DNA from 4 places in the Staphylococcus simulans genome. Region 4 is predicted to be linked to each of the others. Evidence: riboswitches for the same ligand, from Rfam matches in the RefSeq annotation. Region 4 holds a riboswitch; each other region holds the start of a gene.
The links. Region 4 has a riboswitch for S-adenosylmethionine ahead of MUA87_RS07280 (O-acetylhomoserine aminocarboxypropyltransferase/cysteine synthase family protein). Riboswitches for the same ligand answer to the same signal wherever they lie in the genome.

Region 1 (3,199 bases), 790 kb from region 4:
ATTGTGTGTCGCTTGTTTTGATTAAAATTCTTCTTTGTCTTCTTGCATTTCTCTTAAAATGTCTTGAAGCTTAATGAACATATTTTCAAAGCCGTGTGCCGTCGCATCATGATATTCTTTCTTCTGCTGTTTGTATTCCAAAGTTGTCCAACGTCTTTCTTTCGGAACAACAGCAGTATAACGGAAGTTCATTTGTGTCATGTCTGAACCTGGTTCACGTTCAAAAATTTCTACTTCAATCGTATCTTCTTTGTCGCTCAGTTCAGGCATACCGATTGTCATCACAATTCGGTTAGGTGCTTCTAGTTCTTGGAAGACCCCTGTTACTCTGTTCTTTTTACCGTTACGTTCATCAACAATTTCATAACGTCTGCCTTCTTCTGGAATCAAGTCAATCGATTGATTTGAACGGTTAGAAGTCATGAACCAACGTCTCATGATATCCGCATCTGTCCAAGCTTGATAAATCAATTCGGGCGGGATGCGCATAAAACGTTCCAATGATATGACTACGACGTCATTTTCAATATTATATCTTGCCACTCTGTCGTCACCTACTTTCGCACTCTTTATTATTCTAACGCATTTAGAAGCATAAGCCAAAGTAATCCTACTAGCAAAGCATTTGTCACTATGCCTCTGTGGTTATTTCACAACAAGATTACTTTAACATTTTTCAAGTGAGAAAGTAAAAATTATTTACGCTTTTTGTTTACGTTTATTCAGTTTTGGAAAATTAAAGATGATTGCGGCTAATCCGCTGATTCCTAAAATAATCGGATAAATCGAATAAGGCACTAGCATAAATGGCGAAATACCTGCGACGCCTGCAGCCGCAATGACTTGCGGACTATAAGGTAAAAGGCCTTGGAAACAGCTGCCGAAAATATCTAAAATACTTGCTGATTTTCTTGGGTCGATATCATATTCATCTGCGATATTTTTAGCTAGGGGACCTGCCATTAAAATAGAAATCGTATTATTCGCAGTTGAAATATCTGCGGCACTGACTAAACTTGCGATACCGAACTCTGCACCGCGTCTTGATTTGACCTTGCTGCGAACAAAATTAAGTAGCCATGTAATACCGCCATTATGTTGAATGATGCCGATTAAACCACCGATCATTAATGCGATAATCGCAATATCTTCCATGCCGATCATACCTTCTGAAGCGGCTTTCAAGAATCCGATCCAGTTAAATGATCCGTCGATTAAACCGATAATGCCTGAGAGTACTGTTCCACCTATCAAAACAATAATCACATTCACACCGATCAAAGCTAAGATTAAAACTAATAAATATGGAATCACTTTAATAAATTCAAAGCTGTAATCTTTTGTACTGCTGATTGTTGCGCTATGTGTCAAAATACCTAAAATAACCATCGTTAAAATGGCACCTGGCAATACAATTTTAAAGTTTACTTTGAACTTATCACTCATTTTTGTATGTTGTGTACGTACTGCAGAAATTGTCGTATCTGAAATCATAGATAAGTTATCTCCGAACATCGCACCGCCGACGACTGTTGCCATGGCTAGTGCTGCTGAAATATCAGTCGCCTCACTAATCCCAAAGCCGACTGGTGCAATGGCTGCGACTGTACCAACTGATGTCCCCATAGAAATAGAAACGAACATACAAATAATAAACAAACCGATAATCAATAAGTTGCCTGGAATTAAACTTAATCCTAAATTAACGGTAGATTTCACGCCGCCCATATCTTCAGTCACTTTTGAAAATGCGCCGGCTAATACGAAAATCAAGACCATCAAAATAATATTAGAATGGCCTGCACCTTTGGTGAAGACTTCAACTTTCTCTGTGAATTTTTCTTTGCGATTCATTATTAATGCGACAATAACCGCAATCGTAATCGCAATATTTAACGGCATCTTCGTAAAGTCGCCAGTAATAATCCCAACTCCTAAAAATAAACCGACAAATAGAATTAAAGGAATCAGTGCGACTGCATTGCCCTTTTGTTTCTGTTCAGACATGATTCAAACACCTCACTCATGATATTAAAAAATCCTTTTTTCAGCTAAGAAAAAAGGATACATTATGTTTCTTATCTCTTAGCAAATAGTTGCTATGGGAATTGGCACACGCGTCGCTATCAGCGAACCATGTTGCCGAGGTTTCAAAGTGCCCATCACTCCACCTCTCTTGATAAGCTATATTTATTTTTATTTTTTGAATCTTTTTAAACCTATCATGATTGTAATAGTTAGTCAATCATCAAAGTATGAACTTTTCATTAAGCAATTATTCTGTTGGTCTTTCTAATACAAATTCTTGACCTAATTTTACATAATCATTACCCGCTAAACGACCAACAGGATGTAACGCTTGCACATCAATTTTATGCGGTTCGATATAAACATCATCAGCGATGTGATAACGTACAACTTCACCTAAGATTAAATCGCTGCCCGCTTTGTCATCACCGAGTTCAATCACACGATCCAGTTTACACTCAAATCGGATTCGCGCCCCTTCGACTGCTGGTACATTAACGACATCTGAAGGAATTGTTTTAAAATCTGTACGTTCTAACTCATTTGCTTCACGTTCAATCGGTGCAGCAGTATTATTAATACCTTCAATCATAGACAATTCAGAAATGTGTACCACAAATTCTCCAGTATCAATAATGTTTTGTGCTGTATCTTTACGGACACCTTCTGTGCGTCCAGTTGAAATCATAATCATCGGCGGATGACTGCTGACCACATTAAAGAAACTGAATGGTGCCGCATTTAAATGACCTTCTTTATCTTGAGAAGTCACAAAAGCAATCGGTCTTGGTAAGACGCTGCCGCTTAATAATTTATAATTTTCTCTTTGCGTTAAATCTTTAGGGTTAAAATGTTTCATCATTCTGCCTCCTTAGTTACTATACTAATTATACCTATAGCATAATAAACTAAACCTTACTTTGCGAATAATGTGTTTGTATGTATAAAAACAGCGTTCCATTCATTGTTGGAACGCTGTCTTAATCATAGCTTAGTTAATTTGTTTACCGCCTGTTACGCCATACACTTGTCCTGTTGTATAACTTGATTCGTCTGAAGCAAGTAAGACATAAGTGCCTGCTAATTCTACTGGCTGACCTGCACGGCCCATCATTGAACTTTGACCGAATTCAGGAATTTTACTTTGCGGTTGACCACCTGAGATTTGAAG
Region 2 (3,199 bases), 730 kb from region 4:
AGCTGATAAATTAGGGAAGAAATTAATTATTTGTATCGGTTTAGTACTATTCGCTGTTTCTGAGTTCATCTTTGCGATGAGCAGCAACTATCCGCTTTTGATTGTTTCAAGAATTATCGGTGGTTTCAGTGCAGGTATGGTAATGCCTGGGGTTACAGGTATGATCGCAGATATCTCACGTCCTGAAGATAAAGCGAAAAACTTCGGCTATATGTCAGCAATTATTAACTCCGGCTTCATTTTAGGACCTGGCTTTGGCGGCTTTATGGCAGAGTTCTCTCACCGTTTGCCATTCTACTTCGCTGGGAGCCTAGGTGTCGTAGCATTCTTTTGTTCTTTATTCTTTATCCAAGGTGCAAAACGCGAAACGACAGATGGTTTCCATACAGTTATCGAACCGCAAGATTTAGCTAAAATTAATATCAAAGCTTTTATTACCCCGGTAATCATTACGTTCGTTTTAGCATTCGGACTTGCAGCATTTGAAACACTTTATCCATTATATACTGCAGATAAAGCACATTACGCGCCAAAAGATATTTCTATCGCGATCACAGGCGGTGGCTTAGCAGGTGCGATCTTCCAAATCTTCTTGTTCGATAAATTTATGAAGTACTTTAAAGAATTAACATTTATACAATTATCACTGCTTTATTCAGCAATTATGTTGTTTTTATTGATTGTTGCACATCATTACTGGTCAATTATGATTATCAGTTTTATAGTATTTATCGGTTTTGATATGATACGTCCAGCTATAACGAATTACTTCTCGAATATTGCGGGTAATCGTCAAGGGTTAGCAGGAGGCTTGAACTCTACCTTCACAAGTATGGGGAACTTCGCAGGCCCGCTCGTTGCAGGTACATTATATGATGTGAACTTAGAATTTCCATTGTATATGTCCGTGACAGTCATGTTATTAGGGATTGTGATTATTATGGTTGAGAAGACCATTAGAAAAAGCAGAAAGCTGAAACAAAGTTAAATTATGATATAGAAAGTGTGCTGTTGTGCTTACAACAGCATGCTTTTAATATTTATTTATCTGAAAAATTTGAAAATGACATTGACGAAATGTGTCACTGGTGGTAACCTTAATACAATTCAATCAAATAGAACTCTTATCAAGAGAGGCGGAGGGATGTGCCCAACGAAGCCCAGCAACCATCGTGTAAACGAAGTGGTGCTAATTCACAAAAAGTCATAGACTTTTGAAGATGAGAGAAAGAATGAAAGCTTTCTCTTATTTTAATGAGAAGGCTTTTTTCTTTTGTTAAGGGTGATTTGATAAATATTACATAGGGATGGTGCAGTGGAAATGAAGAAAGTAAGTAGTTTAATCGGGTTATTGGTATTACTGGTCGTACTCGCAGCGTGCGGCAAAGGTGGAGACAAGGAGAAAATCACAGTAGCAGCTTCTCCAGCTCCGCATGGTGAGGTATTAGAACATGCGAAAAAAGCTATGAAAGATAAAGGGTATGATTTAGAAGTTAAAGTCGTTAATGATTATAAAGTACCTAATAAATTATTAGATAAAGGAGACGTGGATGCGAACCTTTTCCAACACGTTCCTTATTTAAAGGCTGAAAGAAAGTCACATGGTTATAAAATTGAAGAAGTCGGTAAAGTCTTCACAACACCAATGGGTGTTTACAGTAAAAAATATAAAAACATCAAAGATATTCCAAAAGGTTCAACAATCTATGTTTCAAACAACCCCGCTGAAGAAGGACGTTTCTTATCTTTCTTCGTTAATGAAGGCTTAGTTAAAATCAAAGATGGCGTGAAAATTGAAGATGCGAAATTCGATGACATTGTTGAAAATAAAAAAGATTTAAAATTCAATAATCAACAAGGTGCAGAGTTCTTGCCAAAAACATATAAAAGCGGTGAAGGTGCTGCTGTTATTATGAACTCAAACTATGCGATTGATAATGGTTTAACACCTTCGAAAGATGCGATTGTGATGGAAAATGAATCATCACCATTTGCGAATATTTTAGCAGTTAAAGAAGGTCATAAAGACGATAAAAAATTCCAAGAACTCATCAAAGTATTACAGTCTAAAGACATGAAAGAATTCATTAAGAAAGAATACGGTAAAGACGTAATACCATATGAAGCGAAGTAAAGGAGTCGAATGAATATGGCTAAATTAGGAATTATTGGTGTAGGACGTGTAGGCAGCCAAGTCTTAACTGATGCACAATATTTAGGGCACTTTTCAGAAATTGTCGTGATTGATACGAATGAAAACTTAGCACAAGGTGAAGTGTTGGATCATCATCACATACAAGGTTTGAATCATACACATCGCACAAAAATTCATGTAGGCGGTTATCAAGATTTAGTGGATGCGGATGTGGTGATTGTGTCAGCGAGTGCGGCTTCGACACCAGACATGAAAGATCGTACCTTACTCACTAAAGCGAATAGCGTTATTGTGAATGATGTGTTTAGACAATTATCAGCTGTGACGAAAGAAGCTATCGTCATTTTAATTTCAAATCCAGTAGATGCGATGACGTATCTTGCACATCAAGCAGGCTACCCATCTGATAAAGTGATCGGTACAGGTACTATTTTAGAGTCAGCACGTTTTCGTACTTTAATTGCTGATCACTACAATGTGGATCCTAAAGATGTAGAAGGTTTTGTATTAGGAGAACATGGTTCACATTGTGTGCCAATCTGGAGTCGCGTGCGTATTCATGGGATTGAATTACCAGAATTTGAACAATTGACAGGTCATGCGCCCATTGATTGTGGAGCGATTTCTACGGCAATTGACGAAGTCGCGTTTGATGTCTTTAAGAAAAAAGGTTGGACAAACTCAGCGATTTCAAGAGCGGCTGTTCAACTTGCACAATCGATTTTATTTGATGAACATAGTATTGAACCCGTCAGTGGATTAGTTCAAGGTGCTTATGGATTGGTCGATGGTGCATTAAGTTTATTGACACTGGTTGATAGAAACGGTGTGAAACAGCGTTTGCCGATTGAGTTGTCTAATGAAGAACAAAAACAATTGGAAGCGGCACATAACTTCATTCAAACTGCGATTGAACAGGGCGAAGCGGCAATTCAAGCACAAGTATAACCGTTATATATACGAGCAATCTAACATCAGGTTGCTCGTTTTATTTTTGTAATAATTCTTTGATAATCATACTCAATCGTAATATATTGTCATACA
Region 3 (3,199 bases), 1.1 Mb from region 4:
GAAAGAATTACAAATGTGCCACAAAACGTAAAATTTTATGAACCTGAAGAAACTAAGCAAAACTTTGCTGAGCTATTTGGTTTTACAGGAAACCAGATTATTATTGCAGGTAGTCAAAGTCCTAAGACTTATGATGAAATTTTAAAAGATCGAGGGACTCATATCTATAACTTAGAAGATTTATACAAACAATATGGTCATAATCCAAACTTTAAAAAGGTCGTAAGTTTGGTTAAAGTAAGCGAATCAGTGAGGAATCCAGAGAGTGATAATGCATCTTCTTCTAAAGAAACAGATAATGCTACTTCAAATAATAAACAAAGAAGAAAGTTAAGTCCTGGTGATGTATATACACCAGATGGTAACATGAATAGTCAAGTTGCAATACACAAGGTAGAAGAATATATAGGACATAAACTAGATCCACGAAAATATGAATTTAATGGGCCTCCTAAAAGACATTTCGTTGATGATTACACATTGGATCATACATGGACTGTTAATTTTAGAAATTTAGAAACACATACACAGTATAATTATTCAGTTGATAAAGATGGAAAAGTAGAAAAACTAGATAACTTTGGTACGCCACCAGAGTAGTACTTGGTTCTGCAGTATAATACTGCAGAACTTTTGTATTTGGTAGGGTCGGCTACTTATGGTAAAAAATCCTCTTTATTTAAACTTTTAAATTAAAATTGTCAGAGTGTCTTTTGAAAGAGTAATAAATAATCATACTTAACTCGATCACTTTCTTTTAATTCAGGACAATATGTGTCCCGTACCTTCTATATAATGAAATTATATATTCAAATATACAAAGAGGAGCAAGCTATCTATGAAATTTAAACATGTATTGACTACCGCTGCAGCACTTTCAATTTTACTAGCAGGTTGCGGCTCAAATGAAAAACAAGAAGATACGCAAAAACACGAAGAAAAAGACAAAGCAAACCATCAAAAAACAGAGAAAAAAGAAAACACACAACATGAACAAACATTAAAACATGAAAAATCACATACTCATAAACAAACGACAGAACAAGCTATCAGCCAACTGACACCACAAGAAAAGGTCGCTTTAGCGTTATATGCACCTAAAACAGCTGAATTTACAGTGACAGCAAATGAATTATTAAACCACAGCTATGTCCAAAATACGAATGGCGGTTCGCGACAACGAGAAATTCAGCAATTAACACTTTATACAGGTAGTTCTGAAATCGTAACAAATAAACCTCAAAATATGGTAATTTATGGCACAACTAACTCTAAAGGTCCATTTGCGGCAGTTATTGGTGTGAGTGATACACAAGTGTTGGTATCAGGAACACAAGGTATCAATCCATATCAACAATTAGCAAACATGGGAGCAGTTTATAATATTAAAGATCTATATAAACAATACAAAGATGAACCGAACTTTAAACAAGTGGCAAATTTAATCCGAATCACAAATCAAGATGCACAATCAGCAGCACAAGAAAGTAACAGTAATTCAAGCTCTGAAAGTCATTCATCATCTTCTGAAGGTAAAGTCACACGTGCGAATGTGATTGATAAAGTAGAAGCATATGAAGGTCACAAACTAGATACAAGCACGTATACGTATAAAGAACCTGAACAAAAGAGTGATGGAAGCTGGGGCTTCTCATTTGTGGATAAATCAGGTGATTTAGCAGGATCATACATTGTGAATGCGGATGGTTCAGTGGAGAAATTTGATTCAAAAGGCCAACCTGAATAAAGAATATTGACTCTACGGCTTTTAGTGAGCTGTAGAGTTTTTCATTTTAACTTAAATTGATAAATGTCAGAATTTTTAGTACAATAGAAGTCATTAAAACTTATCTAGAGAAGTAGAGGGAATTGGCCCGATGACGCTTCAGCAACAGAAGATCCAGGCATTGAATCTGACTGTGCTACATCCAACAAGTATAACTTGAAAGATAGGTGCCATATACATAGAAAGCTATATGTCGCTTATAGGTGATATATAGCTTTTTTAATAGGCGCATCAAACAAAGGGGGAACTTAAATGGTGATTTCAAGAAGATTAGCGAAGATACCAGATAGTTATTTCGGAAAAACAATGGGGAGAAAGATAGAACATGGTCCGCTTCCTCTCATCAATATGGCAGTAGGCATCCCAGATGGGGAAACACCTAAAGGCATTGTCGATGAATTTGCGAACGCATTACGTGTGCCTGAAAACCAAAAGTACGGTGCGTTTCATGGAAAAGAAAGCTTTAAGCAAGCGATTGTTGATTTCTATAAACGACAATATAATGTTGAATTGGATAAAGATGATGAAGTCTGTATTTTATATGGCACAAAGAATGGATTAGTAGGTTTGCCGAATTGTATTGTTAACCCTGAAGATTACGTTTTATTGCCAGATCCAGGTTATACAGATTACCTAGCAGGGGTGTTGTTCGCAGATGCGAAACCTTATGCGTTAGAGTTAGAACCACCATATTATCAACCTGACTTTGATAAAGTGCCAGGGGAAGTCTTAAGTCAGACTAAATTGATTTATTTAACGTATCCTAATAACCCGACTGGATCAACTGTTACACAAGATGTCTTTGATGATGTAGTTCAAAAGTTCAGAGGTACACAAACGAAAATTGTACATGATTTTGCCTATGCAGCGTTCGGTTTTGACCATAAAAATCCGAGTATCCTACAGACAGCTGGAGGCAAAGAAGTCGCAATCGAGGTGTATTCACTTTCTAAAGGCTATAATATGTCTGGCTATCGTGTCGGTTTCGCAGTCGGCAACAAAGATGTGATTCAAGCTTTGAAGAAATATCATACACATCACCATGCGGGTATGTTTGGTGCGCTTCAAGATGCGGCGACATTTGCGCTTAACAACTATGATTATTTCTTAGATAAACAAAGTGAAGTCTTTAAAGCACGTCGCGATCGTTTCACTTCGATTTTAGATGAAGGAAACATCCCTTATGAACCGATGACAGGTGGCATCTTCTTATGGTTGAAAGCACCAAAAGGATATGACGGAGAACAATTTGTGGAATTCTTACTTCAAGATCAATCTATTTTAGTGGCGCCAGGTATTCCATTTGGTGAAAATGGACGTCATTATGTAAGGGTGTCTCTTGCGTTAGAGGATGAGCAATTAGATGAAGCAGCGAAGCGGTTGAAATCACTTAGTGCGATGTACAAAGAATCA
Region 4 (3,199 bases):
ACGGATTGTTTCAGGTGTAATACCTGCTTTCAATTGATCTTCTTCATTTAATTGTGCGTGTGTTGTAGAAGCCGGATGAATCACTAATGATTTCGCATCGCCGACGTTCGCAAGTAAAGAGAAGAGTTCTAAAGATTCGATAAATTTAATGCCTGCGTCATAACCGCCTTTGACACCGAAAGTGAAAATAGAGCTTGCACCTTTAGGTAAATATTTTTCTTTTAAATCATAGTATTCGCTTGATGGTAAGCCTGCATATTTAACCCATTCAACTTTGTCATGGTTTTCTAAGAATTTCGCAACTTTTTCTGCGTTTTCAACATGACGTTCAACACGTAATGATAATGTTTCTAAACCTTGTAGTAATAAGAAAGCATTAAATGGAGAAAGTGCTGCACCTGTATCACGTAATAATGTTGTTCTGACTTTGAATGCTAAAGCAGCTGGTCCGAACGCTTCAGTGAACACTAAATCATGATAAGATGGATCAGGTTCTGTTAAGCTTGGGAATTTATCGTTTTGTGTCCAATCGAAGTTACCGCCATCAACGACAACACCACCCATTGAAGTACCATGACCACCAATAAATTTAGTCGCTGAATGTACCACAATGTTCGCACCGTATTTAATTGGTTGGATTAAGTATGGAGAAGCAAATGTATTATCAACAATTAATGGAATACCCGCTTCATGTGCAATTTCTGCTAACTTTTCTATATCTTCAACATTACCTTCAGGGTTACCGATTGTTTCGATATAAAGTGCTTTTGTATTCTCTTTAATCGCATTTTTAACTTCATCAAAGTTTTTGCTGTCTACGATTGAAACATCAATACCGAATTTAGGTAACGTATGTGCAAATAATGTATGTGTACCACCGTATAACGTAGAGCTTGCGACAATGTGATCACCTGCATCTGCAACAGTTTGAATCGCATATGTGATTGCAGCCATACCTGAAGCTACCGCAACCCCAGCGACACCGCCTTCAAGTTCTGCTACACGTGTTTCAAACACTGCTACTGTCGGGTTTGTTAAACGTGAGTAAATATTACCTAATTCTTTTAAGCCGAATAAATTGGCCGCATGTTGTGTATCATCAAATGTGAAAGATGTTGTTTGATAAATCGGTACCGCTCTCGAATGCGATGCTTCATCTACCTCTTGTCCTGCGTGTAATTGTAACGTTTCGAATTTAAAATCATTTGTCATGTTCATTTCCTCCTTAAATGTAAAAAACGAGCCTACCTGAAAAAGATAGACTCGCTACGGGCTTATCTTTCAGGTCTTCACCTGCTGGAATTAGCACCTAACTTAAATAGGTTGCCTGGTATCGTAGGGCCAGTCCCTCCACCATTCTTGATAAGTTTTTTTATTAATTTATTCAGAGTATAGACTGAAATTCAGACAATGTCAATAGACTTTTCTTAGTTTTCTGAATTTTGGATTAAAATAAAATATTTGGATAACAAAGTTTACATACGTTTAATCGTAAACCATTAAAAAAAGACCGAGACCTTTTTTGGCCTCGATCTTTATATGCACCTTGCAGTATGAAACGGTTCAACTAGTGTTTAGAGCGAATCACTAACAACACTTTAATCATACTTTGCCATAAGGAACTGTGTCTTGAGTAAACTAAATATCGTGGTTCCCACTCTGGTTTGAATTTGTCTTTATAACGTCTTAAACCGCTGAAGCGATATAACGTATTAAAGTTATCAAAGATTTTACCTGCGACACGTTCATTCCAATATGAGTATTCATTTTGACCGACATTGGATAAGGTCGCCATACCCATGTTAAATGCTTTGTAGCCTTTTTCTTGGCTCCATAACAACATATGCAGATAGAGCGCATCCATCAACGGTAAATCTACATCTGGCAACCAACGAATTAAATCTACTGAAATGGAATCATTGTAATACGTCGGCATTAAACTGCAGAATGCGATGACACGGCCATTTTCTTCTTTTAGAATTCCAATCGGTGCTTTAGATAAATAATCATGTGTGAAACGGCCGACTGAGAAATGCATTTCATTTTTGCCGTCTAACCATTGATCACTAATATCTTCCAACTCTTTAAGGAATTCATCTGTATATGGCGGTTCTATAATCTCAAAATGGACATTTTGGTCTTCTAGTTTATTTAACGTTGCTCTGAATCCTCTGCGTTTTTTACCAGAAGTTGTAAATGTTGTTAAATCAATGACCGCTTCTTCACCCAATTTAAAGAACTGGTTACCAAAATCATGATATAGCGGCATATGACGATTTGTCGCTTGATAGAAAATCACTTCATAACCCAAATCTCTAGCATAATGGTACAACGATTCAAACAAATCATTAAATCGTTTAGGGTTACCAATCGGATCACCTAATACCACAATACAATTAAGTTTAAAGCGATACATCACAAACGCTTCTTTTGATTCATCCATATACACTGTTTTATCTCCACTATGAAGCAAATGGCTTAAATAGTTGCCTCCGAATTTTTCGATAATCGCTTCACACTGTTCGATATCATTGGCTGGATAATCTTTACGATATGCATTTTCAAATAACCAGACAATAAACGTCACGATAATAATAACCACAAGAATGGTCAACCATAAGTAATAACGTAACATTGAGTTATCTACTTCAATACGGTAAGCATCTACCGCATCTAATACAAAGACAATCATATAGTGATTCAGTGTCAACATAATAATACTAATAATCAGCATTGAAACTATATGGCGTAAACGAATCGGACGTTTTAAGACTTGTGCTTTCATAAAGGCATAAATCAATAAACCAAATACCACAAGCAACCACGTAATTAATAAAAATGAGGTATTCGTATACACTGTAATCACAAAGATCAACACGATAGAAACCATCGCAAATAATATGGCTCTGCGGCTTTGTTTAAAGATACCGCGAACATTCAACATCAGAATTAAACAAGCACTCGTATGAATCGTCACCACAATATAATAAAACATATGGTTCGGATCATATAAGCCTTCATAAATAATACTGACGTTATTTAAGATAAAGACTAAACTCGTAAACATGACCAGTACCGCTAAAGAAAGCGATGGAATTTTAGAAGTGATGGATTTTTGATATGAAAATAAAAATGAAGTCACTTCTTTTGCTGGTGTATAGTACTTCGATTGTTCAATATAACGTTTAGCTGAAGTACC

Region 1: another riboswitch for S-adenosylmethionine. It lies ahead of MUA87_RS03090 (Na+/H+ antiporter NhaC family protein); the one in region 4 lies ahead of MUA87_RS07280 (O-acetylhomoserine aminocarboxypropyltransferase/cysteine synthase family protein).
Region 2: another riboswitch for S-adenosylmethionine. It lies ahead of MUA87_RS10705 (MetQ/NlpA family ABC transporter substrate-binding protein); the one in region 4 lies ahead of MUA87_RS07280 (O-acetylhomoserine aminocarboxypropyltransferase/cysteine synthase family protein).
Region 3: another riboswitch for S-adenosylmethionine. It lies ahead of MUA87_RS12415 (aminotransferase class I/II-fold pyridoxal phosphate-dependent enzyme); the one in region 4 lies ahead of MUA87_RS07280 (O-acetylhomoserine aminocarboxypropyltransferase/cysteine synthase family protein).

What each region holds. Positions count from the first base shown of each region.
Region 1 is NZ_CP095100.1:754,138-757,336, reverse strand. It holds gene MUA87_RS03095 (SRPBCC family protein) at 22-543, opposite strand; gene MUA87_RS03090 (Na+/H+ antiporter NhaC family protein) at 700-2,007, opposite strand; SAM riboswitch class I at 2,076-2,186, opposite strand; gene MUA87_RS03085 (flavin reductase family protein) at 2,276-2,887, opposite strand; gene MUA87_RS03080 (SDR family oxidoreductase) at 3,020-3,199, opposite strand, start outside.
Region 2 is NZ_CP095100.1:2,274,966-2,278,164, reverse strand. It holds gene norA (multidrug efflux MFS transporter NorA) at 1-988, shown strand, start outside; SAM riboswitch class I at 1,122-1,227, shown strand; gene MUA87_RS10705 (MetQ/NlpA family ABC transporter substrate-binding protein) at 1,322-2,134, shown strand; gene MUA87_RS10700 (lactate/malate family dehydrogenase) at 2,150-3,103, shown strand.
Region 3 is NZ_CP095100.1:2,616,351-2,619,549, reverse strand. It holds gene MUA87_RS12425 (hypothetical protein) at 1-600, shown strand, start outside; gene MUA87_RS12420 (hypothetical protein) at 839-1,747, shown strand; SAM riboswitch class I at 1,845-1,956, shown strand; gene MUA87_RS12415 (aminotransferase class I/II-fold pyridoxal phosphate-dependent enzyme) at 2,039-3,199, shown strand, end outside.
Region 4 is NZ_CP095100.1:1,547,021-1,550,219, forward strand. It holds gene MUA87_RS07280 (O-acetylhomoserine aminocarboxypropyltransferase/cysteine synthase family protein) at 1-1,212, opposite strand, end outside; SAM riboswitch class I at 1,272-1,369, opposite strand; gene mprF (bifunctional lysylphosphatidylglycerol flippase/synthetase MprF) at 1,568-3,199, opposite strand, start outside.